3 regions of the Janthinobacterium sp. SUN128 genome follow, and region 2 is predicted to be linked to each of the others. Evidence: predicted binding sites of a transcription regulator. Region 2 holds the regulator's gene; each other region holds the start of a gene.
The links. The regulator LexA, encoded in region 2, represses DNA repair genes until DNA is damaged. The targets are predictions, from matches to a motif close to ACTGTATNNNNATACAGT.

Region 1: the regulator LexA is predicted to act here: its motif matches at 2,891-2,908, upstream of O3297_RS17865 (DNA topoisomerase IV subunit B).
Region 3: the regulator LexA is predicted to act here: its motif matches at 8,275-8,292, upstream of dinB (DNA polymerase IV).

The regions. Positions count from the first base shown of each region.
Region 1 is NZ_JAPWHY010000001.1:3,939,420-3,949,950, reverse strand. Features, by position in the region: gene O3297_RS17870 (molecular chaperone HscC) at 1-815, opposite strand, end outside; gene O3297_RS17865 (DNA topoisomerase IV subunit B) at 815-2,812, opposite strand; gene kdpF (K(+)-transporting ATPase subunit F) at 3,275-3,364, shown strand; gene kdpA (potassium-transporting ATPase subunit KdpA) at 3,364-5,169, shown strand; gene kdpB (potassium-transporting ATPase subunit KdpB) at 5,179-7,257, shown strand; gene kdpC (potassium-transporting ATPase subunit KdpC) at 7,268-7,843, shown strand; gene O3297_RS17840 (DUF4118 domain-containing protein) at 7,966-10,531, shown strand, end outside.
Region 2 is NZ_JAPWHY010000001.1:3,139,463-3,149,993, reverse strand. Features, by position in the region: gene folC (bifunctional tetrahydrofolate synthase/dihydrofolate synthase) at 1-141, shown strand, start outside; gene O3297_RS14255 (SPOR domain-containing protein) at 166-1,137, shown strand; gene O3297_RS14250 (CvpA family protein) at 1,158-1,646, shown strand; gene purF (amidophosphoribosyltransferase) at 1,686-3,209, shown strand; gene O3297_RS14240 (cystathionine gamma-synthase family protein) at 3,253-4,494, shown strand; gene lexA (transcriptional repressor LexA) at 4,561-5,196, opposite strand; gene rpsF (30S ribosomal protein S6) at 5,472-5,861, shown strand; gene priB (primosomal replication protein N) at 5,882-6,181, shown strand; gene rpsR (30S ribosomal protein S18) at 6,207-6,497, shown strand; gene rplI (50S ribosomal protein L9) at 6,525-6,980, shown strand; gene O3297_RS14210 (replicative DNA helicase) at 7,116-8,501, shown strand; gene O3297_RS14205 (DUF47 domain-containing protein) at 8,596-9,222, shown strand; gene O3297_RS14200 (inorganic phosphate transporter) at 9,265-10,275, shown strand; gene O3297_RS14195 (MBL fold metallo-hydrolase) at 10,445-10,531, opposite strand, start outside.
Region 3 is NZ_JAPWHY010000004.1:98,633-109,163, reverse strand. Features, by position in the region: gene O3297_RS24580 (DUF3597 domain-containing protein) at 1-334, shown strand, start outside; gene ahpC (alkyl hydroperoxide reductase subunit C) at 523-1,086, shown strand; gene ahpF (alkyl hydroperoxide reductase subunit F) at 1,185-2,780, shown strand; gene O3297_RS24565 (CzcE family metal-binding protein) at 2,849-3,187, opposite strand; gene O3297_RS24560 (ATP-binding cassette domain-containing protein) at 3,324-3,950, opposite strand; gene O3297_RS24555 (hypothetical protein) at 3,941-5,038, opposite strand; tRNA gene O3297_RS24550 (tRNA-Asp) at 5,151-5,227, opposite strand; tRNA gene O3297_RS24545 (tRNA-Val) at 5,285-5,360, opposite strand; tRNA gene O3297_RS24540 (tRNA-Asp) at 5,578-5,654, opposite strand; tRNA gene O3297_RS24535 (tRNA-Val) at 5,709-5,784, opposite strand; gene O3297_RS24530 (S9 family peptidase) at 5,995-8,169, opposite strand; gene dinB (DNA polymerase IV) at 8,343-9,497, shown strand; gene O3297_RS24520 (recombination-associated protein RdgC) at 9,616-10,512, shown strand.

The sequences.
Region 1 (10,531 bases), 800 kb from region 2:
TGCGCCAGTTTGTCTTCGCTGATCTCCCAGCTGTATTCCTTGTCCTGGTAGCGCGTGGCCATGCGCACGGATGGCTGGTCCGACAGCAGGCGCTTGACGCGCTCTGCCTCATCGCGCAGCAGCTGCTGCTGGCGCGGGTCGAACAGGCGGCTGCCGGCCGCATCGCGCAAGCCGCTGCCTTCCAAAAAGGCGTCGACCAGCACGGTGACGAAGTCTTCGCCGCCCAGAAAATTGTCGCCGGCCGAGGCGCGTACTTCCATCACGCCTTCGAACAGTTCCAGGATCGACACGTCGAAGGTGCCGCCACCCAGGTCGAAGACGAGGAATTTGCTTTCCTGTTCCTTGTCGCGGATGCCGTAGGCCAGCGCGGCGGCCGTCGGCTCGTTCAGCAGCCGCTCCACGCGCAAACCCGCCAGCTGGCCGGCGATGCGCGTGGCCTTGCGCTGCGCATCGCTGAAATACGCGGGCACGGTGATGATGGCTTCCTCGACCTTGTGCCCCAAAAAGGCTTCGGCATCTTCCTTCAGCGCGCGCAGCACCATCGACGACAGCTCTTCCGGACGGAATTGCTGCGTGCCGAGGGTGATCTTCTTTTCACTGCCCATGTAGCGCTTGAAGACGGCCGCCGTCAGTTGCGGGTGCGTCTGCAGGCGCTCGCGCGCGGCGCGGCCCACCAGCACGGTGCCGTCGTCATCGATGCTGACGCACGACGGCGTCAGGTGTTCACCGAGCGCATTCGGGATGATGGAAGCCTTGCCATCGCGCCAGATGGCGACCAGGCTGTTGGTGGTGCCCAGGTCGATACCGATGATCATCAGATATCCGCCTCCGCCTCATTGCCGTGTTCTTCGATCCAGGCGCGGCGTCCCGCCGCTTCGCCTTTGCCCATCAACATATTGAAGCGGGAAGCCGAGGCCATGTGGTCGACTTCACCGAGCGTGACGGGCAGCAAACGGCGCGTGTCCGGGTTCATCGTCGTTTCCCACAACTGCTCGGCGTTCATCTCGCCCAGGCCCTTGAAGCGCGAGATCGACCAGGCGCCCTGTTTCACGCCTTCCTTGCGCAGCTTGTCCTCGATGGCGAGCAGTTCGCCGTCGTCGAGCGCATAGATTTTCTGCATCGGCTTCTTGCCGCGCGCCGGCGCATCCACGCGGTACAAAGGCGGACGGGCGATGCAGATGTGTCCCTTGTTGATCAGGGCCGGGAAGTGCTTGAAGAAGAGCGTCAGCAGCAGTACCTGGATGTGCGAGCCGTCCACGTCCGCGTCGGACAGGATGCAGATCTTGCCGTAGCGCAGGCCGGACAGGTCGGGCGTATCGCCCACGCTGTGCGGATCGACGCCGATGGCGACCGCAATGTCGTGGATCTCGTTATTGGCGAACAGGCGGTCGCGATCCGTTTCCCACGAGTTCAAGACCTTGCCGCGCAGGGGCAGGATCGCCTGGAATTCCTTGTCGCGCCCCATCTTGGCCGAACCGCCCGCCGAGTCGCCCTCGACGAGGAACAGTTCATTGCGCGCGATGTCCGACGATTCGCAGTCGGTCAGCTTGCCGGGAAGGACGGCCACGCCCGAGGATTTTTTCTTTTCCACTTTTTGCAGCGAGCGCTGGCGCGACTGCGCCTGCTTGATCACGAGATCGGCCAGCTTCTTGCCGTAGTCGACGTGCTGGTTCAGCCACAGTTCCAGCGGCGGCTTGGTGAAGGTCGAGACGAGGCGCACGGCGTCGCGCGAGTTCAGGCGTTCCTTGATCTGGCCCTGGAATTGCGGGTCCAGCACCTTGGCCGACAGCACGAAGGAAGCGCGCGCGAACACGTCTTCGGGCAGCAGCTTCACGCCTTTCGGCAGCAGCGAGTGCATTTCGACGAAGTTCTTCACGGCGCCGAACAGGCCGTCGCGCAAGCCCGATTCGTGCGTGCCGCCATTCGAGGTGGGGATCAGGTTGACGTACGATTCGCGCACGATGGCGCCTTCTTCCGTCCACGCCACAACCCAGGCCGCGCCTTCGCCCTCGGCAAAGCCTTCCGAGTCCGGGCCCGCATACTGCGCGCCTTCGAACAGGGGAATCAGGGTTTCGCCATTCGATACCTGCGCCAGCGTTTCGGTCAGGTAGCCGCGCAAGCCTTCCGCGTACTGCCAGGTCTGCGTATCGCCGGTTTTCGCGTTGGTGAGGGTGACGGTCACGCCCGGCAGCAGCACGGCTTTCGAGCGCAGCAGGCGTTGCAGCTCCGTTTGCGAGATGTTGGGCGAATCAAAATATTTTGCGTCGGGCCAGGCGGTGACGCGCGTGCCCGACTTCTTGCCGTCGCGCGGGGCGGGGCGGGAATTCAAGGGCTCGATCACGTCGCCATTCGCAAACACCATGTGGTGCAAGCCGTTGCCGTCGCTTTCCTTGCGCCAGACGGTGATTTCCAGGCGCGTCGACAGCGCATTGGTGACGGACACGCCGACGCCGTGCAAGCCGCCCGAGAACGCATAGGCGCCGCCCGAACCCTTGTCGAACTTGCCGCCCGCGTGCAGTCGTGTAAACACGATTTCCACCGTCGGCACGCCTTCTTCCGGGTGCAGGCCGACGGGAATGCCGCGGCCATTGTCTTCGACGGTAATGCTGCCATCCGTGTTTTGCGTGACGGCGATATGCGTGCAATGACCGCCCAGCGCCTCGTCGGAGGCATTGTCGATCACTTCCTGAATGATGTGCAGCGGATTTTCAGTGCGGGTGTACATCCCCGGGCGCTGCTTGACGGGTTCCAGTCCTTTCAGGACACGGATGGATGATTCGCTGTAGTCGGATGCTGTTTTTTTAGTGGCCATACGTGTTCAAGCTAAGTAAAGACAGTGGTTGGAACGCCAGGCCAGGGCACTGCGGGCGCAATGACAGCGGCGGCGATAACTGTATGAATATACAGTATATCCCGTCCAGCGTCACTGGGGGAGGGCAGTGCGGCAGGCTTGGCGTCCTTGTGCGGACGCTCGCGCATTCTATCTTGATCGGCGGGCAATAGCGCTACTCCAAGGCAACAACAGTGCGCCGCGCGCGTGGTTTTGCGCCAATTGTGCTGGATTTTATGCGGTAAAGCCGCCGTTTTTACATCTTGTTTACAGCTGCCTCCCCAGTCTTTACGAATTTTTTAGACCCTTTTGGCTAATCTGCTCACTATCAAAACAAACCTGAATGAGGGTGGGAATGGATCTCGTGTATCTCGGCTTGATTGCCGTGTTTTTCGTCGTGGCGGCCGGCTTTGCCGTCGCCTGCGACAAATTAGGGAGCGTCAAATGAACGCGTTTTATGTGCTGGGCGCCGTCGTCTCGGCTGGCCTGCTCGTGTATTTGCTGGTGGCGCTGCTGAAGGCGGAGGAACTGTGATGACGACGCAATCGATACTGTTATTGGTGGCTTTCCTCGCCGTGCTGCTGGCCGCCGGCTATCCGCTGGGCCTGTACATGGCCAGGGTGGCCGGCGATGGCCCCGTGCGCGGCCTGGGCTGGCTGCAAAAGCTGGAAAACCTGCTGTACCGCTGGTCCGGCCTTCCCGCCGACAAGGCCATGGGCTGGAAAAGCTATGCCATCGCCCTGATCGTCTTCAATACCGTGGGCGCCGTCTTCGTCTACGGCCTGCAGCGCCTGCAGGGCTTCCTGCCACTCAATCCGCAGGGACTGGGCGCCGTCAGCCCCGATTCCTCGTTCAATACCACCGTCAGCTTCGTCGCCAATACCAACTGGCAGGGTTATGGCGGCGAACAGACCATGAGCTACCTGACGCAGATGCTGGGCCTGGCGTGCCAGAACTTCTTTTCGGCGGCCACCGGCATCGCCGTGATCTTCGCGCTGGTGCGCGGCTTCGCCTCGCGCTCGGGCAAGTCGATCGGCAATTTCTGGGTCGACCTGGTGCGCTCGACCCTGTACATCCTGCTGCCGCTGTCCCTGGCCCTGTCCGTCGTCTTCATGGGCGAAGGCATGATCCAGAATTTTTCCGCCTACAAGGAAGTGACCCTGCTCGACCACGTGGCGTATGAAACGCCGAAAGTGACGGCCGACGGCCAGCCCGTGCTGGATGCGGCCGGCAAGCCCGTGATGGAAGCGCAAGTGGCAACGACGCAGACGATCGCCATGGGCCCTGTCGCGTCGCAGGAGTCGATCAAGCTGCTGGGCACGAATGGCGGCGGCTTTTTCAACGCCAATTCCTCGCACCCGTATGAAAACCCCACCGTGCTGTCGAACTTCCTGCAGATGCTGGCCATCTTCATCATCCCCGCCGGCCTGTGCTTCACGTTCGGCCGCATGGTGGGCGACATGCGCCAGGGCTGGGCCGTGCTGGCCGCCATGACCCTGATCTTTGTCGTCATGACGGCTGGCGTGATGAGCGCCGAGCAGCAAGCCAATCCCGCCCTGCAAGCCCTGGGCGTGGACCAGCAGGCCAGCAGCCTGCAATCGGGCGGCAATATGGAAGGCAAGGAAACGCGCTTCGGCATCAGCTCCTCGACCCTGTTCGCGGCAGTGACGACGGCCGCATCGTGCGGCGCCGTCAATTCCATGCACGATTCCTACATGCCCCTGGGCGGCATGGTGCCGCTGCTGTTGATGCAGTTCGGCGAAGTGATCTTCGGCGGCGTGGGCACGGGCCTGTACGGCATGCTGATGTTCGCCATCCTGGCCGTTTTCATCGCAGGCCTGATGATAGGCCGCACGCCCGAATATCTGGGCAAGAAAATCCAGGCCTATGAAATGAAGATGGTCTCGCTGGCCATCCTGGTCACGCCAGCCCTGGTCTTGACGGGCACGGCGATCGCCGTGATGGTCGAGCCGGGCAAGATCGGCGTGGCCAATCCGGGCGCGCATGGTTTTTCCGAAATCCTGTACGCCTTCACGTCGGCGGCCAACAACAACGGCAGCGCGTTTGCCGGCCTGTCCGCCAACACGCCGTTCTACAACGTGATGCTGGCGATCGCCATGTGGTTCGGCCGCTTCGGCGTGATCGTGCCCGTGCTGGCGGTGGCCGGTTCGCTGGCGGCCAAGCAGCGCCTGTCGGCCAATGCCGGCACCATGCCCACGCACGGCCCCATGTTCATCGGCCTGCTGATCGGCGTTGTCGTGCTCGTCGGCGTTTTGAATTACGTTCCCGCGCTGGCCCTGGGCCCGATCGTCGAACACCTGCAACTTTTCATCAAATAAGAGGCTACCATGTCACGCACAAGCCTGACCTTGTTCGATTCCGCACTGATCGGCCCCGCCGTCGTCGATGCGTTCAAAAAACTCGACCCCCGCACGCAGTGGCGCAGCCCCGTGATGTTCGTCGTCTACGTGGGCAGCATCATCACGACCTTGCTGGCCATCCAGGCCCTGAATGGCCAGGGCGAAGCGCCATTCGGCTTCATCGTCGCCGTCGCCGTGTGGCTGTGGTTTACCGTGCTGTTCGCGAATTTCGCCGAAGCGCTGGCCGAAGGCCGCAGCAAGGCGCAAGCCGCGTCCCTGCGCGCCCTCAAGCAGACGGTGATGGCAAAGAAAATGCAGACGCCGAAATACGGCACTTCCTGGCTGCCCACGCCGGCCACCGACCTGCGCAAGGGCATGACGGTGCTGGTGGAGGCGGGTGACGTGATTCCCGCCGACGGCGAAGTGACGGCCGGCGTGGCCTCCGTCGACGAGAGCGCCATCACGGGCGAATCGGCGCCCGTCATCCGCGAATCGGGCGGCGACTTTTCCGCCGTCACGGGCGGTACCCGCGTGCTGTCGGACTGGCTGCTGGTGCGCGTTTCCGTCAACCCTGGCGAAGCCTTCATCGACCGCATGATCGCCATGGTCGAAGGCGCCAAACGCCAGAAGACGCCGAATGAGATCGCCCTGACGATCCTGCTTGTCGCCTTGTCGATCGTGTTCCTGATCGTCACCGTGACCCTGCTGCCGTATTCGCTGTTTTCCGTGGCGGCGGCCGGCAGTGGCACGCCGGTGACCATCACCGTGCTGATCGCGCTGCTCGTGTGCCTGATTCCGACCACCATCGGCGGCCTGTTGTCCGCCATCGGCGTGGCCGGCATGAGCCGCATGATGCAGGCCAATGTGATCGCCACGTCGGGCCGCGCCGTGGAAGCGGCTGGCGACGTGGACGTGCTGCTGCTTGACAAAACGGGCACCATCACCCTGGGCAACCGCCAGGCTTCCAGCTTCGTGCCGGCGCCCGGCGTGACGGAGCAGCAGCTGGCCGATGCGGCGCAGCTGGCCTCGCTGGCCGATGAAACGCCGGAAGGGCGCAGCATCGTCGTGCTGGCCAAGCAGAAGTTCAATATCCGCGAACGCGAGATGGCCAGCCTGCACGCCACCTTCGTGCCCTTCACGGCGCAGACGCGCATGAGCGGCGTGGATATCGCGGGCGAACAGCAGGTGCGCCAGCTGCGCAAGGGCGCGGCCGACTCCATGAAGAAGTACGTGGAAGCGCTGGGCCAGCCGTATCCGGCCGAGGTGGGGCGCGCCGTCGACGACATCGCCCGCCGCGGCAGCACGCCGCTGGTGGTGGTTGACGATGGCCGCGTCATGGGCGCCGTGGAGCTGAAGGATATCGTCAAGGGCGGCATCAAGGAGCGCTTCGCGGAATTGCGACGCATGGGCATCAAGACCGTCATGATCACGGGCGACAACAAGCTGACGGCAGCGGCGATTGCCGCCGAAGCGGGCGTGGACGATTTCCTCGCCGAAGCGACGCCGGAAGACAAGCTGAAACTCATCCGCAGCTACCAGGCCGAAGGCCGCCTGGTGGCGATGACGGGCGACGGCACCAACGATGCGCCGGCGCTGGCCCAGGCCGACGTGGCCGTGGCCATGAACTCGGGCACGCAGGCGGCAAAAGAAGCGGGCAATATGGTGGACCTGGATTCGAATCCCACCAAGCTGCTGGAAATCGTTGAAATCGGCAAGCAGATGCTGATGACGCGCGGTTCGCTGACGACGTTCTCGATTTCGAACGACATCGCCAAGTACTTCGCCATCATCCCGGCCGCCTTCGTGGGCACCTATCCGCAGCTAAAAGCGCTGGACATCATGCACCTGGCCAGTCCCGCCTCGGCCATCATGTCGGCCGTGATCTTCAATGCATTGATCATCGTCGTGCTGATTCCGCTGGCGCTGAAAGGCGTGCAATACCGGGCCATCGGCGCGGCCAGCCTGTTACGCCGCAACCTGCTGATCTACGGCCTGGGCGGCATCGTCCTGCCCTTCATCGGCATCAAGCTGATCGACATGCTGCTGTCCGCACTCAATTTAGTCTAAAGGAACCGTCATGAACACTATCGTACGTCCCGCCCTGGTCCTGTTTGCCGCGCTGACCGTGATATGCGGCGTCGTCTATCCGTTTGCCACGGCCGGCATCGGGCAGCTGGCTTTCAACGATGAAGTCAACGGCAGCATCGTCGAGCGGGCTGGCCGCCCTGTCGGCTCGACCCTGATCGGCCAGTCCTTCACCTCGCCCAAGTATTTCTGGGGCCGCCCATCGGCCACCGCGCCGATGGCGAACAACGGTGCCGGTTCGGGCGGCTCGAACCAGGGGCCGACCAATCCGGCCCTGGTGGACGCCGTCCAGGCGCGCATCGCCGCCCTGCAGGCTGCCGATCCGGGCAACCGCAACCCGATCCCTGTCGATCTGGTGACGGCGTCGAGCAGCGGCCTGGATCCTGAAATCAGCCTGGCGGGGGCCCTGTACCAGGCGCCGCGCGTGGCCCGCGTGCGCGCCATGCCGCTGGCGCAGGTGGAAAACGCCATCGCCAAGGTGCAGAAAACCGCGTATATCGGCTTTTTCGGCGAGCCGCGCGTGAATGTGCTGGAACTGAATCTGGCGCTGGATGCCATGGCAAAGTAAGCTGACAACGGTTGGTTGGCCGGCGTAAGCCGACATCACCACCGGCCAGGCCAACGATGTCGTCGGATTACGCGCTAGCGCGCTAATCCGACCTACAATGCCCAGGAAGATTAAAATACAACATGCTCCCCAACGACAGCCAACGCCCCGACCCTGATGCCCTGCTGGCGCAAGTGCAGGCACAGGAAAAGAAAGCCGCGCGCGGCCGGCTGCGCATCTATTTTGGCGCCTCGGCCGGCGTCGGCAAGACCTATGCGATGCTGGCGGCCGCACGCAAACTGCTGGCCGATGGCCAGGACTTGCTGGTGGGGGTAGTGGAGACGCATGGGCGCCAGGATACGGCGGCCCAGCTTGACGGCTTGCCCGTGCTGCCCCTGAAGGCCATCGAGTACCGGGGCAAGACCCTGTTCGAGTTCGACCTGGACGAAGCGTTGCGGCGCGCGCCGGCGCTGATACTGATGGATGAACTGGCCCACTCGAACGTGGCCGGTTCGCGCCATCCGAAACGCTGGCAGGATGTCGAGGAATTGCTAGCGGCCGGCATCGACGTGCTCTCCACCGTGAATGTGCAGCACCTGGAAAGCCTGAACGACGTGGTGGGCGGGATCACGGGCGTGCGCGTGGCGGAGACCTTGCCCGACACGGTATTCGACCGCGCCGATGAAGTGGTGCTGGTCGATATCCCGGCCGATGAACTGCTGCGCCGCCTGAAGCAGGGCAAGGTGTATCAGCCGCTGCAAGCCGAGCGGGCATCGCAGCATTTTTTCCGCAAGGGTAACCTGATCGCCTTGCGCGAACTGGCCTTGCGCCGCACGGCGGACCGGGTGCAGGACGACGTGCAGGCTTACCGCGTCGAGAAATCCATCAATCCCGTGTGGAAGACGGGCGCCGCGCTGCTCGCCTGCGTGGGACCGCACGCGGGCGGCGAGCACGTGATCCGCAGCACGGCGCGCCTGGCCAGCCAGCTGAATGCGGAATGGCATGCGCTGTACGTGGAAACACCGCGTTTGCAGCGCCTGCCGGCGATCCAGCGCGAGCGCATCCTGAAAACCCTGAAACTGGCGCAGGACCTGGGCGCGCGCACGGCCATTGTGCCGTCCGCCGACATCGCCGGCGCCGTGGTCGAGTATGCGCGCAACGCGAATATCTCAAAAGTCATCGTGGGCCGTGGCCGCGCCGGCACGCTGACGCGCCTGTGGCACACGCCGCCAGCCGCGCGCATGGCCAGCCTGGCACCCGATATCGATTTGATCGAGGTGGGCTTGCCGCCTGCCGATGCGGCGCCCCGGCGCGCGGCCGGCGAAGATGCGGAAGCGCCGCGCCGGCCCCCGCGCCATTGGCGCTACATATTGGCCGCCGGCGCCAGCCTGGCCACGGCGCTCGCCTCCGTCCCCCTGCAGCCTTATCTTGACCTGGCCAATATCGCCATGCTGTCCTTGCTGACGGTGGTGCTGGTGGCCGTGCGCCTGGGACGCGGGCCGGCGGCGCTGGCGAGCCTGGTGGGCGTGGCCTGCTTCGATTTCGTCTTCGTGCCACCGCGCTTCTCGTTTGCCGTGGGCGATTTCCAGTATGTGATCACCTTTGGCGTGATGCTGGCCGTGGGCCTGATCACGGGCCACCTGACGGCGGGCCTGCGCTTCCAGGCGCGCGTGGCCTCGCACCGCGAAGCACGCGCCCGCGCCCTGTATGAATTCTCGCGCGAGCTGTCCGGCGTGCTGCAGACGGAGCAGATTTTCGACATCACGAAAAGCGCCATTGAACGGGCTTTCCGCGCGCGCGCCACTCTGCTGCTGCCCGATGATGAGGGCGGCTTGCAGGCCCCGAACGGCGGCGAGGCGCTCGATATCGGCATTGCGCAGTGGGCCTTCGACCATGCACAGGCGGCGGGGACGGGGACCGATACCTTGCCGGCTTCGCCCGTTTTCTACCTGCCGCTGATCGCGCCGATGCGCACGCGGGGCGTGCTGGCGCTGCTGCCGCTCGATGGCGCGCAGCGCGGGCGTTGGCTGCTGGTGCCGGAACAGCGCCAGCACCTCGATACCTTTGCCGCGCTGGCGGCCATCGCCCTCGAACGCGTGCACTATATCGACGTGGCCCAGGGCGCGCTGCTGCAGATGGAGTCCGAGCGGCTGCGCAATTCGCTGCTGGCGGCCCTGTCGCACGACTTGCGCACGCCATTGACGTCGCTGGTTGGCCTGGCCGAATCGCTGGCCCTGTCGCGGCCCGCCTTGTCGCCCACGCAGCTGGACATGGCGCGCTCGCTGCAGTCCGAAACCGTGCGCATGAGCGCCCTGGTGGCGAACTTGCTGGACATGGCGCGCATCGAGAGTGGACAGGTGCGCCTGAACCTTCAATGGCAGGCGCTGGAAGAAGTGGTGGGCAGCGCGCTGCGCGCCAGCGGCCCGCAATTGCAGCAGCATGCCGTGCAGACGCAGCTGGCGCCGGACTTGCCGCTGGTGCGCTACGATGCCGTGCTGGTCGAGCGCGTGCTGTGCAACCTGCTGGAAAACGCGGCCAAGTACACGCCGCCGGGCAGCACCATCACGGTCGCGGCCGGGGTGCATGGCCAGTTCCTGCAGGTGGCGGTGTCTGATGATGGCCCGGGTTTGCCGCCGGGCCGAGAAGAAGCCATTTTTGAGAAATTTACGCGCGGCGAGCGCGAATCGAACAAGCCGGGCGTCGGGCTGG
Region 2 (10,531 bases):
ACTGTGTCTATTTTCGATGATCCGGCACAAGCTTTTGCAAATGCAATGAGCCGGGCCGGTGAGAATGATAGAATTGTGGTCTTTGGTTCTTTCCTCACCGTTGCCGGCGTGATGAAGGCCCGAAAATCCTCACTTCACTGAAACGCACTCGACTGAAAATCACGCATGGGCTTGTTCTCGAAACTGTTTAAAAACAAGCAAGAATCCTCTGGCGAAGACAGCGGCTTTTATGTCCCTGGCGAAGCACAGTCGCCGACCCGCAAGCGCGCAGCCAACACCTCCGGTGGCGGCGGATCGCGCCGTGGCGGCAAGGAGGCGCCGGATCCGGTCTTGCCTGAAAAGAAGCGCGCACGCCGCCGCTTGGTCGGGGCGATTGCCCTGGCCTTGGGCGTAGCTGTCGGCTTGCCGATGCTGCTCGATTCCGAGCCGAAGGCGCCCTTCAACGATATCGCCATCGACATTCCGTCGAAGGAAAAGGCCGCCGCACCTGCACCGGCGCCCGTGCCGGCCGTTCCGGCCCAGGCCGCAGCGAATGGCCTGGACCAGTCCGAGGAAATCGTCGATGCGCCGCTGCCGCCTGCCGCCAAGCCTACGCCCACACCGGCACCCGTGCTGGCCGCCGCCCAGCCTGCACCGGTCAAGCCGACCTATGTGGAACCGAAACCCGAGCCCAAGCCTGAGCCCAAGCCGGTCAAGGTGGAGCCGAAGCCGGAAACGAAGCACGAACCCAAGCCTGAGCCGAAACACGAGCCCAAGCCCGAGCCCAAGCATGAGGTAAAACCGGAAGCGAAGCCCGAGACTAAGCCTGCCAAGCCGGCGCAATCGGCCGACGATGCCGCGCGCGCGCTGGCTATCCTGGAAGGCAAGCCGCAAGAGAAAGTACAAGACAAGGTGCACGACGCCGGCAGCGGCAAGTTCGTGGTGCAGGTGGCGGCCTTGGCGACGCAGGACAAGGTCGACGAATTGCAGGACAAGCTGCGCGAAGCGGGCATCAAGTCGTACACGCAGAGAGTCTCCAGCCCGGCGGGCGAGCGCATCCGCGTGCGCGTGGGCCCGTTCGGCAGCCGCGAAGACGCCGAAAAGACCCGCGCCAAGCTGCAAAAGCTGGGCCTGGGCGGCAGCCTGGTACCGGCGTGATGTTGCAAGGCTGAGCGCGCGTGACGATCTTCGATTACCTGGTGCTGTTCGTGCTGGTGACGTCCGTGCTGATCAGCATGATGCGTGGCCTGGTCAAGGAAATACTGTCATTGGTCAGCTGGATCGTGGCTTTCGTCATTGCCAACGCCTATGGCGCCACGCTGGCGAAATTCCTGCCGGAAGCCGTGCCGGGCGAAGCCGTCCGTTTGTTGCTGGCTTTCGTGGTGCTGTTCATCGGCGTACGCATTTTGATGGGATTGCTGTCCATGACGGTCGACGCGCTCGTCAAGGTGACGGGCCTGAGCCTGGCCGACCGCACCCTGGGCAGCCTGTTCGGCGTGGCGCGGGGCCTTGTGATCGTGCTGACCGCCGTCATCTTGTGTGGCATGACTTCCATACCGCAGCAGCCATTCTGGAAAAACGCGCAGCTCAGCCCGCTCGCGGAGCAGGGCGCGCGCGCCATCAAGCCTTATCTGCCTGCCGCTTACGCGCAGCATGTGAAATTTTGAATTTTTTTTAAAATCAGTAGCACAGTTTAGGAGCACACCATGTGTGGCATCGTCGGCGTCGTTTCCCATCAACCTGTCAATCAATTGCTCTATGATGCATTGTTGCTCCTGCAACATCGCGGTCAGGACGCGGCAGGGATTGCGACCAATCACAGCAGTATGTTTTCCATGCACAAAGCCAATGGCCTCGTGCGTGACGTCTTCCGTACGCGCAACATGCGTTCGCTGCAAGGCACGACGGGCATCGGCCATTGCCGCTACCCGACGGCCGGTTCGTCGAGCGAAGAGGAAGCACAACCGTTCTATGTGAATGCGCCGTTCGGCATCACCCTGGCGCACAATGGCAACCTGACCAACTGGGAACAGTTGAAGCTGGAAATGTTCAAGAACGACCGCCGCCACATCAATACCGATTCCGATTCGGAAGTGTTGCTCAACGTGCTGGCGCATGAAATCCAGGAAGCGACGACGGGCCTGAACCTGGACCCGGAAGCCATCTTCAAGGCCGTTACCGTGCTGAACCGCCGCGTCAAGGGTGGTTACGCCGCCGTGGCGCAAATCGCCGGCGTGGGCTTGCTGGCCTTCCGCGATCCGCACGGCATCCGCCCGCTGTGCCTGGGCATCAATGAAACGGAGCAAGGTCCGGAATACCTGATCGCTTCCGAATCCGTGGCCCTGGAAGGCATGGGCTTCCGCTTCGTGCGCGACATCGGCCCCGGCGAAGCCGTCTTCATCGATGCTGACAAGCAATTGCACAGCGCCCAATGCGCCGACAATGCCAGCCTGAACCCGTGCGTGTTCGAATTCGTCTACCTGGCCCGTCCCGACTCCGTCATCGACGGTGCCTCCGTGTACGCCACGCGCCTGAAAATGGGCGAGTATCTGGCCGAGAAGATCCGCGCCGAATTGCCAGGCGTGCATATCGACGTGGTCATGCCGATTCCCGATTCCTCGCGTCCGGCCGCCATCCAGCTGGCCATGGCGCTGAACATCGAGTACCGCGAAGGCTTCATCAAGAACCGCTATATCGGCCGTACCTTCATCATGCCGGGCCAGGCGGCGCGCAAGAAATCCGTGCGCCAGAAGCTCAACGCGATCCCGTCCGAATTCAAGGACAAGGTCGTGCTGCTGGTCGACGATTCCATCGTGCGCGGCACCACCAGCCGTGAAATCGTGCAGATGGCGCGTGAAGCGGGCGCGACGAAAGTCATCTTCGCCTCGGCTGCGCCGCCGGTGATCTACCCGAACGTGTACGGCATCGACATGCCGACGCGCGACGAACTGATCGCCTATGGCCGCACGACGGAAGAAGTGTGCCGCGAAATCACGGCCGACTACCTGGTGTACCAGGATATCGGCGCGCTCAAGCAGGCCATCGCCGACGTCAACCCGGCCCTGACCAACTTCGAAGCGTCGTGCTTCGATGGCGTGTACGTGACGGGCGACGTGTCGCAGGAATACCTGGACCGCCTGGAATATGCGCGCCACCATCCGAAGGCGGCAGCGCCCGAAGATACGCCGCGTTCCCAGCTGAACCTGAACCTGGCGACAACAGAAGCGTAATTATCTTGCCCGGCTAGCGCCGGGCTTTTTTTGCTCCGCGATCATGAACGATAAAAAAAACTACGGCTTTACCACCACCATCCTGCATAACGACCGCCGCAAGGGCATCGAGCACGGTTCCCTGCACAAGCCCGTGCATACTTCCGTTGCCTTCGGCTACGGCGATGCGCGCCAGCTCGCTTCCGTATTCCAGGGCAAGGAGCCCGGCTTCCGCTACGGCCGCCAGGGCAATCCGACCGTCTCCGCGCTGGAAGACAAGGTCAACAAGATGGAAGATGGCGTCGCCACGCTGTGCTTCGCCACCGGCATGGGCGCCATCGGCGCCGTGGTGCAGGCGCTCTTGCGCGCCAGCGACCATGTCGTGTCGTCGGCTTTTTTGTTTGGCAACACCAACAGCCTGTGGCAAACGGTGACGGGGCAGGGCATTGCCGTGTCGTTCGTCGACGCCACGGACGTGGCCAATGTGGCCGCCGCCATCACGCCGCAAACGCGCATCGTGTTTGTCGAAACCATCGCCAATCCGCGCACGCAGATCGCCGACCTGGCAAAGATCGGCGCATTGTGCAAGGAACGCGGCATTTTGTACATCGTCGACAACACGATGACGACACCCTACCTGTTCCGCCCGAAAGCCGTGGGCGCGGGCCTGGTGGTCAATGCGCTGACAAAATCCATCGGCGGCCACGGCAATGCCCTGGGCGGCAGCTTGACGGACACGGGTGTGTTCGACTGGACGCAGTATCCGAACATTTTCGACAATTACAAGAAGGCGGCGCCGGCGCAGTGGGGCATCGCGCAAATCCGCGCCAAGGCCTTGCGCGATTTCGGCGCCTCCCTGGGCCCGGAGGCGGCGCACCATATCGCCGTCGGCGCGGAAACCATGGCCTTGCGCATGGACCGCACCTGCTCGAACGCCCTGGCGCTGGCCACCATGCTGGCCGCCGACCCGCGGGTAGCGGCCGTGCATTACCCGGGCTTGGCCTCGCATCCGCAGCACGCGCTGGCGACGGATTTGTTCCGCAGCTATGGCTCGCTGTTCAGCTTTGAGCTGAAGGATGGCATCGATTGCTTCGATTTCCTCAATCGTCTCAATCTTGCCATTCCAGCGAGCAATCTCGGCGACACGCGCACCCTGGTCATTCCCGTCGCCCATACGATCTTTTACGAGATGGGCGCCGAGCGCCGCGCCAGCATGGGCATCGCCGAATCCCTGATCCGCGTCTCCGTCGGTATCGAGGATGAGGCGGACTTGCTCGAGGATTTCCGTAGCGCCCTGGACGCATAAAACGCCTGGGCAATAAAAAAGGGCCGCAACAGTCATGCTGTTGCGGCCCTTTTTACATGCGGAGGTTCAATGCCAGCTGCGCATCAAGCCTACCGCCAAACCTTCCAGGGCGAATTCATCTTCCGGCGATACGGTAATGACCTTGAAGTCGGGGTTTTCCGGCAGCAATTCGATGACGGAACCGGTTTTCTTGTAGCGCTTGACGGTGACTTCGTCGCCGATGCGGGCGACAACGATCTGGCCATTCTTGGCGCTATCGACCTTCTTGACGGCCAGTAAATCGCCATCCATGATGCCGGCGTCGCGCATGGACCAGCCGCGCACCTTCAGCAGGAAGTCGGGCTTGGCCGAAAACAGGGCGGGGTCCACGTTGTAGCTCGCTTCCAGGTTTTCCTGTGCCAGAATGGGCGAGCCTGCCGCCACCCGGCCGATCAGGGGCAGCGACATCAGCAGCGCTGCCGGCACTTTCGATGGCAGGGCTTCAGCGGCCGCGCCGATCAGGCGGATGCCGCGCGAGGTGCCGGGAGAAATCTCGATCGCGCCCTTGCGGGCCAGGGCCTGCAAATGCTCTTCGGCCGCGTTGGCCGATTTGAAACCCAGTTCATTGGCGATTTCGGCACGGGTGGGAGGAAAGCCCGTGTTTTCAATCGCGTCCTTGATCAGGTTCAGGATTTGTTCTTGTCGTGCTGTCAGCTTGATCATGAGCGGTGGGTGCATACTAAAATGCTGTCTATATGAACAGTCTGTATTTTTGTACAGTATCGCCCACTATGCAAGGGGATTTCCGTGTTTTAGGCGAATTTCGCAATAAATACTTGTCCAGGGGCGGAAAGCACGGTGGCGCGCGGGCTTTTCGGGGGCTGGTGGAAGGAATGATTGAAACGTTTGCAAAAGGCGGTTATAATCTTCGGCTGACCTTCCCACACCCGTCTTGACGCCGGGGTGGGCGATTATCAATCCGACCTGAAGGAGTTTGCATGCGTCATTATGAAATAGTCTTTATCGTCCATCCGGACCAAAGCGAGCAAGTGCCCGCGATGATCGAACGCTACAAAGCCAGCGTAACCACCCGCGGCGGTTCGGTTCACCGCGTGGAAGATTGGGGCCGCCGTCAAATGGCTTACTCGATCCAAAAGCTGCCTAAAGCACACTACATCTGCCTGAACATCGAATGCGACAACGAGACCCTGGTCGAGTTGGAAACAGCATTCAAATTCAATGATGCCGTGTTGCGTCACCTGACCGTTAAAATGAAGAAAGCTGAAACAGCTCCTTCGCCGATGATGAAATCGGTACAACGCGAAGACGCGGCCAAAAGCCACCGCACCGAAGCACCAGCAGCCGCTCCAGCCGCAGCAGCAGCTTAATTCTTGACCAGGATCGTGCGCTGAACCAGCTACAAGTAACCGCCATCATTGCCGAGCGCGAAATATTGCGCTATACCCCGGCAGGGCTGCCGATTGTGAATGCAGTATTGCAACACAGTTCGCAGCAGATGGAAGCAGGGATTGCCCGTTTGACCGAGTTTGATGTTGCCGCGCTAGCCGCTGGCGAAATTTCAGGCAGGTTCAGTCAGGCAAGCTTGGGCGGGGTGTATCAGTTCACGGGTTTCCTGGCCAGGAAGAGCCGCAACAGCAAGAGTTTGGTGTTTCACATCATTGATTTTAGTGCAGTCAATTCTGACTAGCGCATTTTAGATACAGGAGCCTGACATGGCATTCGGTAAAAAGTTCGACAAAAATAAGCTCAAGCTTAAAGAAAAACGCAAACAGCAAAACCCGTTGTTCAAACGCAAGAAGTTCTGCCGCTTCACCGCAGCTCACGTTGAGCAAGTCGACTACAAAGACGTCGACACGCTGAAAGACTTCGTCCAAGAAAACGGCAAGATCATGCCAGCACGCCTGACCGGTACCAAAGCGCACTACCAGCGCCAAGTTGACACCGCAATCAAGCGCGCTCGCTTCCTCGCGCTGCTGCCATACACCGATCTGCACCACGCTTAATCGGTCAGATATTCCTGGAGAAGAACTATGCAAATCATTCTGTTAGAAAAAGTTGTTAACGTCGGTAACCTCGGCGAAGTCGTCAAAGTCAAAGACGGTTACGCACGTAACTTCCTGATCCCGCAACGCCTGGCACGTCGTGCTACGGCAACCGCTGTGGCTGAATTCGAAGTCAAGCGCGCCGAACTGGAAAAAGCTGCTGCCGCCAAACTGGCCGCATCGCAAGCCCAGGGCGAAAAACTGAGCGGCCTGACCGTTCAAGTTGCTCAAAAAGCTGGTGTTGATGGCCGTCTGTTCGGTTCCGTCACCAACTTCGACATCGCTGAAGCGCTGACCAAGCAAGGTTTTGCTGTTGAAAAAGCACAAATCCGCATGCCTACCGGCCCGCTGAAGATCGTTGGCGAGCACAACGTTTCGGTTGCTCTGCACACCGACGTGGTCGTGGAAGTTGTTATCGCTGTCGTACCAGACGCGAACGCGTAATCGTCTGCGGGCCTGGCCCGCAAGCGCTGCCGCACTATGAAAAGCCGGGTTCGCCCGGCTTTTTTGTGGCCTTTTTTTCGCTCAATTTCAGCCCTTTATTTTTGCCAGCACGCCGAAGCGGGTATAATTCGCGCCATGAACGCCCCCTCTGATCCGCAACTGGATTCCCTCCGTATTCCGCCGCATTCGATCGAAGCAGAACAATCCGTTATCGGTGGTCTGCTGCGCGACAATGCCGCGTATGACCGCATCGCCGACTTCATGCATGCGGAGGATTTCTATCGCTATGACCATCGCATCATCTTCGAGCAAATCGTCAAGATGGTTAACGCTTCCAAGCCAGCCGATGTCATTACTGTTTTTGAAACCCTGACCCAGCTCGGCAAGGCCGATGATGTGGGCGGACTCGCTTACCTGAACGCCATGGCGCAAAACACGCCATCGGCCGCGAACATCCGGCGCTACGCCGAGATCGTGCGCGACCGCGGCGTGCTGCGCAAGCTCATCACCGTCGCCGACGATATCTCCGGCACGGCCTTCAGCCCGCAAGGCAAGGAAGTCAAGCAGATGCTTGACGAGGCCGAGTCGAAGATTTTCGCCATCGCCGAAGAGGGCGCGCGCGGCGCCCAGGGCTGGACCGCCATCCAGCCCCTGCTGACGCAAGTGGTCGAGCGCATCGACGAACTGTACAGCCGCGACAACCAGAGTGAAATCACGGGCGTACCCACCGGTTTCATCGACCTCGACCGCATGACCTCCGGTCTGCAGCCGGGTGACCTGGTAATCGTGGCGGGCCGTCCGTCGATGGGCAAGACGGCGTTTTCCGTCAACATCGGCGAAAACGTGGCCATCGACAGCGGCTTGCCCGTGGCCGTGTTCTCGATGGAGATGGGCGGCGCCCAGCTGGCCATGCGTATGCTCGGCTCCGTCGGACAGCTGGACCAGCACCGCCTGCGCACGGGCCGCCTGAACGACGAGGACTGGCCGCGCCTGACGAATGCGATCCAGAAGATGAACGACGCGCAGTTGTACATCGATGAAACGCCGGCGCTCAACTCGATCGAATTGCGCGCCCGCTCGCGCCGCCTGTCGCGTCAATGCGGCAAGCTGGGCCTGATCATCGTCGATTACTTGCAGCTGATGTCGGCCAATACGCCGGGCGACAACCGCGCCACGGAGATTTCCGAGATTTCACGGGGCTTGAAAGGCCTGGCGAAAGAACTCGGTTGCCCCGTGATCGCGCTGTCCCAGCTGAACCGCTCGCTGGAGCAACGCCCGAACAAACGTCCTGTCATGTCCGACTTGCGCGAATCGGGCGCTATTGAGCAGGATGCCGACGTGATCCTGTTCATTTACCGCGACGAGGTGTATAACCCCGACTCGCCAGACAAGGGAACGGCCGAAATCATCATCGGTAAACAACGTAACGGTCCAATCGGCAGCATCCGCCTCACCTTCATGGGGCAGTACACCAAATTTGGCAATTACAGTGGTGGCCTGGCGCTTTACCAAGGCGACTAACACAGCAGCACTGATATTCCATTGGCCGCCCCTTCATCAAAAGGGGCGGCTTTCTGTAGTAAATAACACGACTCAATGCTTAACGGAGAATGACATGTTTGGACGCTTGATGCCCACTGAGGGCAAGTTTTTTGAATTGTTTAACCAGCACGCGGAACTGTGCGTCAAGGGCGCCAAAGAGATGCTCGGCCTGATGACCAATTTCGACGACCTGGAAAACCGCGTGCATGCGATCGAAAGCATCGAGAAACAGGCGGACAAAGTCACCTACGCCACCGTGGAAATGCTGCACAAGACCTTCATCACGCCGATCGACCGCGACGACATCCATCAGCTGATCACGCGCCAGGACGACATCCTCGACCTGCTGGAAGATGCGGCGCAAACCGTTTCGCTGTACGACCTGAAAGCCGTCACGCCGGAAGCCAAGCGCCTGGCCGAACTGGTGCTGGCCTGTACTGAAAAAGTGCGCGACGCCGTCGCCATGCTGCATAACATGGACAACTCGCGCAAGATCGTCGCCATCTGCGAAGAGATCGACCGCCTGGAATCGGATGCCGACCACGTGATGCGCGCCGCCATGTCCAAGCTGTTCCGCGATGAGCCGGACGTGCGCAACCTGATCAAGCTGAAAGCGATCTACGAAATTCTGGAAACCGTGACCGACCGTTGCGAAGATGTGTCCAATATTATCGAAGGCATCATCGTCGAAAACGCGTAAGCGTTGGGCCTGTCCTGAACCAGAATCAGAAAAGAAACTACAATGACCATACAAATCAGCATCTACGTGCTAGGCCTGTTGATCGTCCTCGCGCTGCTGTTTGACTTCATGAACGGCTTCCATGATGCCGCCAACGCGATCGCCACGGTGGTCTCGACGGGCGTATTGAAACCGCAGACCGCGGTTGCCATGGCCGCCACGTTCAACTTCGTCGCCATCTTCGTGTTCCACCAGCTGACCGTGGCCGCCACGGTGGGCAAGGGCACCATTGACCCGGCGGTAATCGACCAGTACGTGATCTTCGGCGCGCTGATGGGCGCCATCTTCTGGAATTTGTTTACCTGGTACTACGGCATTCCCTCGTCGTCCTCGCACGCGCTGATCGGCGGCCTGGTGGGCGCCGCTGTCGCCAAGTCCGGCACGGGCGCGCTGGTCGCGGCCGGCCTGTGGAAAACCGTGGCTTTCATCGTCATCGCACCCGTGCTGGGCTTTGTGTTCGGTTCGATCATGATGCTGCTCGTGTCGTGGATTTTCGTGCGTTCGACGCCGCGCAAGGTCGACAAGTGGTTCCGCCGTTTGCAGCTGGTATCGGCGGCCGCCTACAGCCTGGGCCACGGCGGCAACGATGCGCAAAAAACCATCGGCATCATCTGGATGCTGCTGATCGCCGCCGGCTACTCGAGCGCGGCCGATGCCATGCCGCCGATGTGGGTCATCATCTCGTGCTACACGGCCATCAGCTTCGGTACGCTGTTCGGCGGCTGGCGCATCGTCAAGACCATGGGCCAGAAGATCACCAAGCTCAAACCGGTGGGCGGCTTCTGCGCCGAAACCGGTGGCGCGATCACGCTGTTCGTCTCGACGGCGCTGGGCATTCCCGTGTCGACCACGCACACGATCACGGGCGCCATCGTCGGCGTCGGCTCGTCGCAAAAAATGTCGGCCGTGCGCTGGGGCGTGGCGGGCAATATCGTCTGGGCCTGGATCTTCACGATTCCCGCTTCCGCCTTCGTTGCCGCAGTCGCCTGGTGGATTGGCCACCACATCATGTAAGGCGCCCCTGCAAACCTACTGCGCAGCCCCCTATCGAATCTCCGTTGCTCACTGTACTAAAGTACAGCTCCGCTACTCAATCCGATATCGGGCTTGCTCGCTACGGTTTTCAGAGGGCCTTGGGCCAACTGGGCACATTCAAAAAAAGGAACCGTGAGGTTCCTTTTTTTTATGCGCCGGCCAGTTCCACCGTCAGCCCCTCGTAGGCGAGAAACACCTGCAAGCCGTCCAGGCGGCTCGCATAGCGGCCCATCAC
Region 3 (10,531 bases), on a different contig from region 2:
GGCCGCCGCCACGACAGCACCTGCCGCAGCACCGGCGGCCGCACCTGCACCTGCTGCGCCAGCGGCTGCCGTGCCCGTGGTGGACGTGGAAGTGGTGCTGGTCGACCTGGCCAGCAAGAACGCGGAAAAACTCAATTGGCGCACATCCATCGTCGACCTGATGAAACTGCTTCAACTCGACAGCAGCCTGGCTTCGCGCAAGGAACTGGCGCAAGAGCTGCATTTCACGGGCGACACCAATGATTCGGCCAGCATGAATATCTGGCTGCACCGCCAGGTGATGATCAAGCTGGCGGAAAACGGCGGCAAGGTACCGGACGAACTGAAGAACTAAACACCTGGCGGCGGCAGGGGTATCCACTGTCACCGCTATCCAATCCTGTGGGAACTGCCTATCATGGAGTTCCCATGGCGTCGTGATAGCTAAAACTAATTGAAACTATTGTGACAATCAATTTTGCATATGGAATAAAACCCCTTACACTAGGGTCTTACTGATTCACCACACGAGAGGAAATGACTATGTCGCTCATCAATACCCAAGTTAAACCATTCAAGGCAACCGCATTCCACAATGGCAAATTCGTCGACCTGACGGAAGCGTCGCTGAAAGGCAAGTGGTCGGTATTCGTGTTCTACCCAGCCGACTTCACCTTCGTTTGCCCAACCGAACTGGAAGATCTGGCCGATCACCACGCTGAATTCCAGAAGCTGGGCGTCGATGTCTACGGCATCTCGACCGATTCGCATTTCGCGCACAAAGCATGGCACGACACCTCGGACGCGATCAAGAAAGTGCAATACGCACTGATCGGCGACCCAACCGGTACCCTGTCGCGCAACTTCGAAGTCATGATCGAAGAAGAAGGCATGGCACTGCGCGGTACCTTCGTCATCAACCCGGACGGCTTCATCAAAGTACTGGAAGTGCATGACAACGGCATCGGCCGTGACGCATCGGAACTGTTGCGCAAAGTTAAGGCAGCTCAATACGTTGCCGCTCACCCAGGCGAAGTTTGCCCAGCCAAATGGACGGAAGGCGCAGCAACCCTGACCCCATCGCTGGACCTGGTTGGCAAGATCTAAGTCTCGATGCAGCACGTAGCAAACAAGTAGTTACCGCGATGCCGGACCGGGCGTCCGGCCCGGCATTCGCCTAAATATTTGTAAAGGAAGAAAAAATCATGTTAGATGCAACCCTCAAAACCCAACTGAAATCCTACCTGGAAAAAGTGGTGTATCCGCTTGAGCTGGTCGCCTCTCTCGATGACAGCGCAAAAGCCCGCGAGATGAAGGAATTGCTCCAGGAAATAGTCCTGTTGAGCGACAAGATCACGCTGGTCGAGCGCCTTGACGCTGGCGTACGGGCCCCGTCGTTCAGCATCAACCGTACCGGCTCCGACATCGGCGTGCGTTTCGCCGGTGTGCCGCTGGGCCACGAATTTACTTCGCTGGTGCTGGCGCTGCTGCAAGTGGGCGGCCACACCATCAAGTTCGACGACGCCGTGATCGAGCAGATCCGCAACCTCGACGGCGATTACGAGTTTGAAACGTTTATTTCGCTCTCCTGCCATAACTGCCCGGAAGTGGTGCAGGCATTGAATGCCATGGCCGTGATCAACCCGCGCATCAAGGTCACCACCATCGATGGCGGCGTGTTCCCGAAAGAAGTGGAAGCGCGCCAGATCATGGCCGTGCCGACGATGTTCCTGAATGGCGAACACTTTGGCCAGGGACGCACGAATGTCGAGGAAATCCTCGCCAAGCTCGACACCAACGCCGGTGCACGCCAGGCGGAAGCGCTGAACAAGAAAGACGTCTTTGATGTCCTGATCGTCGGCGGCGGCCCTGCCGGCGCGGCAGCAGCCATCTACGCGGCCCGCAAAGGCATCAAGACGGGCGTGCTGGCCGAGCGTTTCGGCGGCCAGGTGCTCGACACTCTTGCCATCGAGAATTTTATTTCGGTCAAGGAAACGGATGGTCCGAAGTTCGCCATGGCGCTGGAACAGCACGTCAAGGAATACGAAGTCGACATCATGAACACCCAGCGCGCCGCGAAATTGACGCCAGGCAAGTTGGTGCAGATTGAAACGGCCAATGGCGCCATCTTGAAAGCCAAGACCGTCATCCTGGCCACGGGTGCCCGCTGGCGCGAAATCAACGTGCCGGGCGAGAAGGAATACCGCAACCACGGTGTCGCCTACTGCCCGCACTGCGATGGTCCGCTGTTCAAGGGCAAGCGCGTGGCCGTGATCGGCGGCGGCAACTCGGGCGTGGAAGCGGCGATCGACCTGGCCGGTCTGGTGAAGCACGTGACCCTGATCGAATTCGGCGCGGAACTGCGCGCCGATGCGGTGCTGCAACGCAAGCTGCACAGCTTGCCTAACGTGACCGTGATCACGTCGGCGCAAACCACCGAAATCCACGGCGACGGCAAGATCGTCAATGGCCTGAGCTACACGGACCGGGTCAGCGGCGAGTCGAAAAAGGTCGAGCTGGAAGGCGTCTTCGTGCAAATCGGCCTGGTGCCGAACACGGAGTGGCTGAAAGGCACGGTAGCGTTGTCGCGCCACGGCGAAATCGAAGTCGATGCACGTGGCCAGACTTCGATCCCCGGCGTGTTTGCGGCCGGCGACGTCACCACGGTGCCGTACAAGCAGATCATCATCGCCACCGGCGAAGGCGCCAAGGCAGCTTTGTCCGCCTTTGATCACCTGATCCGCTCGGATGACGAGGAAGTGGTCGAAGAGTCTGCCGCCAAGGAAGCACTGACGGCGTAACTATTAGCCGTATCAAGAAAAACCGGAACGCCGCAAGGTGGTTCCGGTTTTTTTATGGGCGCAGGAAATCAGCTGCCCGCGTACAGCGGGTTGCCGGCCACATACACTTGAATCCCATCGACGGGCATGTCCTTCGGCGCGATCTCGGCCAGGGCGAAGACGGTCTTGTTGTTGAAGGTTTGCACGTGCCACGTAAAACGCTGGCCGGCGCGCGCGATGGTGACGGTTTCGCCGTGAGTGACGTTGATGTGGCGCGTGTCGGGCTGCAGGTCGATGCTGCGCTGGGCGGCGGCGTGCGGGGCGCTGCTGCCATAGTCGGCGGCCGTGCCTGTCGGACCGGCCGCGATGGCCGAGGCGGCGAAGGCGGCGCACAAAATCGCCAGGGCGCTGCGGTGGGTGTTCAACATAGTAATCTCCAAGAATAAGCCTGGCGCGGTGAATAAGCGCGCCGTGTTATGGGTAATGGCTGCACCGGGATCGCCGGATTTTGCAACACGGCATCGTAAGCTGTCCTTGGTCGATCTGCAAAGCTGTATTTCCTGTCTATATTTCCACCGTGGCTGCCAGCGGCACATCCGGCGCCAGGTGGCTGGTCAGCACGATGCACTGGCGCGCCAGGCGGGCGGGATCGGCCAGGCGCGCGCGCAGGTACAGCATGGCCGCCGCATCGAGGCCGTTGAACGGTTCATCGATCAGCAGCAGGCGCACGGGCAAGGCCAGGGCCAGCGCCAGTTGCAGTTTTTTATGCTGGCCCAGGGACAGGGCGTTGATGCTTTGCTGCAAGGTTGATGTCATGGCAAACGCGCTCAGCTCGTCGTTCAGCAGGGACTGGTCGCTGCCCGGATACAGGGCCAGATGCAGGTCGAGAAATTCGTGCACTTGCAGCCAGGGCAGGGCGGGTGCGTCGCCGCCGCAATAGAACGCTTGCGCGCGGTAGGCCAGCGGCATGAAGCCGCTGTCGATACCGTCCAGGCGGATGGCGCCGCGCGCGGGCAGCAGGGCGCCGCCCGCCAGCTTCAGCAGGGTTGTCTTGCCGGCCCCGTTCGCGCCGCGCAGCCAAGTGATGCCGGGGCCGAATTGCAGATTGCAGCCCTGGAAGACGCTGTGCGTGGGGAAGTGGAAATCGAGGTGTTCGATCTGCAGGGTGGGGGACGACAGGTTCAATTCCATAATTCGCTTCCGATGGCGCTCAAGGCAAGGATGGACAGGACGACAAGGGCGACTCGGCCACGCGCCGTGAGGCGGGGCAGGCCGACGATGGCCAGCAGGGCCGCGCTGGCGGTGATGGCGTACACGCTGGTGACGCGCTGCCGCAAGGCGGCGGGATCGGTGGCGTACAGCAAGACGGCGCCTGCCAGCAGCACGGCAAGCGGCGGCAGCAGGCTGGCCGCGCAGGCCAGGCGCGTCAAGGCCGTGCTGGCCATGGGCCAGGCGTTCAGCGTGGGGCGCAGCACGGCGATCTGCTCGCGCACGGCCTTGTCGCCCCGGTCCGTCAGAATGACCAGGCTGGCGCTGGCCAGCAAACCCAGCAGTGGCGCGGGCACGAGCGGTGCGCGCAGCAGCCAGGCCAGCATGCTGGCGCCAGCCGTGGCCAGCAGCACGCTTTGCTGCAGGCCGATCACATTGTCATTGCGCCAGAACGGCAGCCAGAACAGCTGGCGCCACAGGAACCCGGTGCGCCAGCGGGGCCGTTGCGGCACATACGCGGTCATCGTTGGCGGGCGCGCCCTTGCTGCGGGCCGCGGCGCGCGCAGCCGCTGCGCCACGATGAGCGTTGTCAACAGCCAGGCCAGTAGCCAGACGGTGATGGTGGCAGCGATGCCGGGCGCGGCAATCGGGCGCAGCCAGGGAGGCGACTGCGCCAGCCAGATGCTGGCCGAGACGGCATAGGCGAGTCCCAGCGGCAGCATCAGCAGGCCGGCCACGGCCACGTCGGCTTGCCAGCGCAGGCGCCGCGGCAAGGGCAGCTGGCGCAGCCAGACGGCGAGGGGGGCCGGCAACAATCGCTTGCGCAGCAGCCAGGCGGGCAGGCAAGTGAACAACGCTTGCGCGCCCAGTAGGCCCAGGGCGGCGGGCCAGGGCAGGCCCACGGCGAGAAAGCCGGGCAGGGCGATGACGCTGAGCAAGCCCAGCAAGACGGGGCCGGCCAGGAAAAAGAAGATTTCCATGGAACTGGTCAGGCTGGCGGCAAATTGCAGCAAAGCATGATGGGCCAGGCGCAGCCGCAGAGCGATATAGGGATGAGTACTACGGGGCAAGCGCATCGAGGCAGGAGCGGCAGAGTCAGCAGGAGCGCTGATTCTAGAGCATTTGTGGTCCCAGAATGGGAAAAGCCCTTCGGTTCAGAGAACCAAAGGGCTTTTCTTTTATTGGCGGAGCGGACGGGACTCGAACCCGCGACCCCCGACGTGACAGGCCGGTATTCTAACCAACTGAACTACCACTCCAAGCTCGTATGATCTGTGTTGCTGATCCATGAAGCACTGGATAATTTTCTGTATTGGTGGTGGGTGCTGAGAGGCTCGAACTCCCGACCTACGCCTTGTAAGGGCGCCGCTCTACCAACTGAGCTAAGCACCCGCATACCCAGAAAACTATCCCGACGTTTGTCACCACGTCTGGAAGAGGCACTATTATAGGGGGCGCTTTCCTGCTTGTGCAACTATTCTTGAGGGGTAACTGCAGTTTTTTTGCTGAAAAGCGCAAAAATGTTCCTGGAAGGGCGTCGTGACGTGTTTTTGGCTTCTGAAATGGGAAAAGCCCTTCGGTTCAGAGAACCAAAGGGCTTTTCTTTTATTGGCGGAGCGGACGGGACTCGAACCCGCGACCCCCGACGTGACAGGCCGGTATTCTAACCAACTGAACTACCACTCCAAGCTCGTATGATCTGTGTTGCTGATCCATGAAGCACTGGACAGTTTTCTGATTTGGTGGGTGCTGAGAGGCTCGAACTCCCGACCTACGCCTTGTAAGGGCGCCGCTCTACCAACTGAGCTAAGCACCCGTTGCTTGTCTCAGAAAACTATCCCGACGTTTGTCACCACGTCTGGAAGAGGCGCTATTATAGGACGGGCGGAATCCTTCTGCAAGCGCTTTTTTCAAAAATGCGGTTGGGAGCATCTGAAAAAAGTTCAGGGCAAGGCGCATTGCCGAAGACAGTACGAATAGTACGGCGAGGCAATGTAACGCTGCCATGGGCTTTTTCTCAGGGCTCCTATTCCGTGATGCCCCATTGCGACAGCATCCACGCTATATTGAACGCATTCTCGGCGATAGCGTTATAGCGGCCCGAGGCGCCGCCGTGGCCGGCGCCCATATTCGTTTTCAGCAGCAGGGGATTGCCATCCGTTTTGTACGCGCGCAGCTTGGCCACATACTTGGCCGGTTCCCAGTACATGACCTGGCTGTCGTTGAGGCCCGTCGTCACCAGCATGGCTGGGTAATTCTTGCGCGCAATGTTGTCGTACGGCGAGTAGCTGAGCATGTAGTCGTAGGCCGCCTTCTGGTTCGGGTCGCCCCATTCCAGGTACTCGCCCGTCGTCAGCGGCAGGCTGGCGTCCATCATGGTGTTCATCACGTCGACAAACGGCACGGCCGCATGCACGGCGTGGAACAGGTCCGGGCGCATGTTGACGACGGCGCCCATCAGCAAGCCGCCCGCACTGCCGCCCTGGATGATCAGGCGGTTCGGGCTGGTCCATTTTTCGCGCACCAGGTAGTCGGCGCTGTCGATGAAGTCATTGAAGGTGTTTTTCTTCTTCATCAGCATGCCGTCTTCATGCCAGGCTTCGCCCATGTCGGTGCCGCCGCGGATATGCGCCTGCGCATAGATGACGCCACGGTCCAGCAGGCTGATGCGGCTGATGGCAAAGCTCGCTTCCGTGGAAATGCCATACGAACCATACGAGTACAGCAGCAGCGGCGCGGAACCGTCGAGCTTGACGCCTTTCTTGTAGACGATCCACAGCGGTACTTGCACGCCATCGCGCGCCTTCACCCACAGGCGCTGCGTGGTGTAGCGGCTGCCGTCAAAGCCGCCGACGATTTCCTGCTGCTTCAGCACCGTGCGCTTGCCGTCTTGCATGCTGACGTCGATGATGGTGGGCGGCGTGACGGGCGACTGGTAGGACATGCGAAATTGCGTGGAGGAAAATTCCGGCGTACCGACGGATGTCGCCAGGTAGACGGGGTCGTCGAACTGCACCGTTTTCCAGTTTTTATGCGCGAAATCAAGGATGCGCGCGCGGTTCAGGGCACGGGCCTTTTCCATCACCACCAGGTAGCCCTGGAAGACGTCGATGGACTGGATCACGGCATCCTTGTTGTGCGGCACGACGATCTTCCAGTTCTTCGGCTGCGGCGCGGACAGCGGCGCGCTGACGACACGGAAATTCTTCGCCTCCTTGTTGGTCAGAATATACAGCTGGCCATCGCGGTGCTCGATGCCGTAGCGGTGGCCTTTTTCACGTTTCAGCACGGATTGAAAGGTGCCTTGCGGCATGCTCGTTGGCAGCAGCAGCACTTCGCTCGTATCCGTGCTGCGCGCGGTGAGCACAAAGTAGCGATGGTCGCGCGTGCGGCTCACGCCGATGGCGAACTGTTCCACCGGCTCGTGGTAGACCTGCTGCAAGGTGCCGCCCAGCGGCAGGCGGAACAATCGGTCCGCGCGCTTGGTGGTGGCGTCTTCCTGCGTCAGCATCAGGGTCGCATTGTCCGCCGCCCAGGCCAGGGACGTGACTCGAGGCATGGTATCGCCCAGCAACTTGCCCGTCTTCAAGTCCTTGACATGCAGCTCGTACTGGCGGAAACCCGTCGTGTCGGTGGTGTAGGCCAGCAACTGTTCATTCGGGCTGATGCTGAATGCGCGCACGGCAAAGAACTTCTGGCCTTCGGCCAATTGATTCTGGTCCAGCAAGATTTCTTCAGCCGCCTGCGCATCGTAGGCGCCGTTCTTGCCGACGGGGCGGCGGCAGTGAATCGGGTATTGTTTGCCCGCTTCCGTGCGCGTGTAATAGTAGAAATTGCCCTGGCGCGCAGGCACGGACAGGTCCACTTCCTGCATGCGGCCCTTGACCTCCGCAGTCACCTTGTCGGCCAGCGGCTGGATCGGCGCCGTGACGGCGGCCGTGTAGGCGTTTTCCGCATTCAGGTAATCGATCACGGCAGGATCGGTTTTCTTTTGCAGCCAGCGGTAGTCGTCCGTGACGACCGTGCCGTGGCGCGTTTCCTGCCACGCCGTCTTGGCGGCGACAGGCGCGGTGGCGAGGGTGGCGGCAACGGTGTTGGTGGCGTCGGCCAGCGCGGATGGCGCCAGTGTGGACAGCAGCAGGGCCGGCAGGATGGATAACCAGGCGGACCGGCGGCGCGAAGCGTGATGGGCGATGGACAAGGCGATTCCCTTTCATAGTTGTGTCAGGATTGTAATCTTGCTATTGAGAAAAGCAACCGCCGTGCTTGTGCGTTTCAACTTGCATCCACGGACATTTGCAGTGATACTGTATATAATTACAGTATCCGACAGCATCCCGCCGCGAGGTGCCCTTGACCACATCTGCCCTTACATTGCCTGAAACCCGCCGCTGGATTGCCCACCTGGACATGGATGCCTTCTTTGCCTCCGTGGAACTATTAAAATATCCGGAACTGCGCGGCGAAGCCGTCGTCATCGGCGGCGGGCGCTTGCAGCAGCCCGTGCTGCAGGAAGACGGCACGCGGCAGTTTGCGCGCATGCGCGATTACGTGGGGCGCGGCGTCGTCACCACGTCGACCTATGCGGCGCGCGCGTTTGGCGTGTTTTCCGCCATGGGCATCATGAAGGCGGCCAAGCTGGCGCCCGACAGCATCCTGTTGCCGGCTGACTTCGAGGCTTACCGCGAGTATTCGGCGCGCTTCAAGCAGGCCGTGGCCCAGTTGTGCCCCATCATCCAGAACGTGGGCATCGATGAAATCTATGTCGACCTGACGGAGTATGGCGAGCAGGCGCCGGCCATGGCGGCGCGCCTGAAGGCGGCCGTGTCCGAGGCGACGGGCCTGTCGTGCTCGATTGGCCTGGCGCCCAACAAATTGCTGGCAAAAATCTGTTCCGACCTGGAAAAACCGGACGGTCTCACTATTTTGCAGCCCGAGGATATCGAAGCGCGCGTGTGGCCCTTGCAGGCGAAAAAGATCAATGGCATCGGCCCGAAGGCGACGGCCAAGCTGGAGGCCCTGGGCATAGTCACCATCGGCGAGCTGGCACGGGCCGACATGGCCATGCTGCGCACGCAGTTCGGCGACTTGTATACGGGCTGGCTGCGCCAGGCGGCGCTGGGCATCGATGACCGACCTGTGCAGACGAGCCGGGAAACCAAGTCCGTCAGCCGCGAAACGACGTTCGAGCGCGACTTGCAGGTGGTGCGCGACCGCGCCACCCTGTCGGAAAAGCTGGAAAGCCTGTGCACGCGCGTGGCCGGCGACCTCGACAAGCAATCGCTGGCCGGGCGCACGGTGGGCATCAAGCTGCGCTTCGAGGATTTCAGCACCGTCACGCGCGACATCACCTTGCCCAGCGCCACGGCGGACGCCGCCGCCATCCTGCGCGCCAGCCGCGATTGCTTGCGGCGCGTGCCATTTGAAAAGAAAATCCGCCTGCTGGGCGTGCGCATCTCGACCTTGTCCGATCCGGCCATCGTGACGCGGCAGGCGCCGGCCCAGGCGGAGCTGTTCCCCGCCCTGTAGCGGCATTCCCCATGCATCAACAACACCGCGCCAGTCCGCGCTTTTGACGGCATTCCCGTGTCGAAAGTGTAGAATGGCGTTCCCCTGGCACTACTGAAACAAACGGAAGACAAAAACTATGTGGTTCAAGAATCTTCAGATTTACCGCCTGCCCGCACCTTGGGCCTATACGCCAGAACAACTGGAAGAGGCCTTGTCCTCGAACAAATTTACGCCGGCGACCAGCATGGATCTGATGCGCCAGGGCTGGGATACGCCACGCCCGAACGGCGGCCTGGTCCACGTGGTCAACAAGCAGATGCTGATCTTGCTGGGCACGGAAAAGAAACTGCTGCCAGCGACCGTCATCAATCAGGTGGCCAAGGCCCGCGCTGCCGAGATGGAAGAAGCACAAGGCTTTGCGCCTGGCAAGAAAGCCATGAAGGAATTGAAGGAACGCGTGGCCGACGAGTTGCTGCCGCGCGCCTTCAGCATCCGCAGCAACGTCTGGACGTGGATCGACCCCGTCAATGGCTGGCTGGTGGTCGATGCCGCCAGCCCGGCAAAGGCCGATGAAGTCATCAAGCTGCTGTTGAAAGCCGTCGACAAATTGCCGCTGGAAAGCCTGCGCGTGCAGCGCTCGCCCGTGGCGGTGATGACGGAATGGCTGCAGGCCGACGATGCGCCTGCCGGCTTCACGGTCGACATGGATACGGAATTGCGCGCCACGGGCGAAAGCAAGGCCACCGTGCGCTACGTGCGCCACACCCTGGAAGCGGACGACGTGCGCCGCCACATCGCGGCCGGCAAGCAGTGCACGCGCCTGGCGATGACGTGGAACGACAAGATTTCGTTCGTGCTGACGGAATCGCTGGCCATCAAGAGCGTCAAGCCGCTGGACGTGATCAAGGAAACGGAATCGAGCACGAAGAACGACGAAGAACGTTTCGACGGCGACGTGATGCTGATGACGGGCGAACTGAGCAAGCTGATGGCCGACGTGGTCGAAGCCCTGGGCGGCGAAGCGACGGCGTAAGCGCGGTCATGCTGTGACG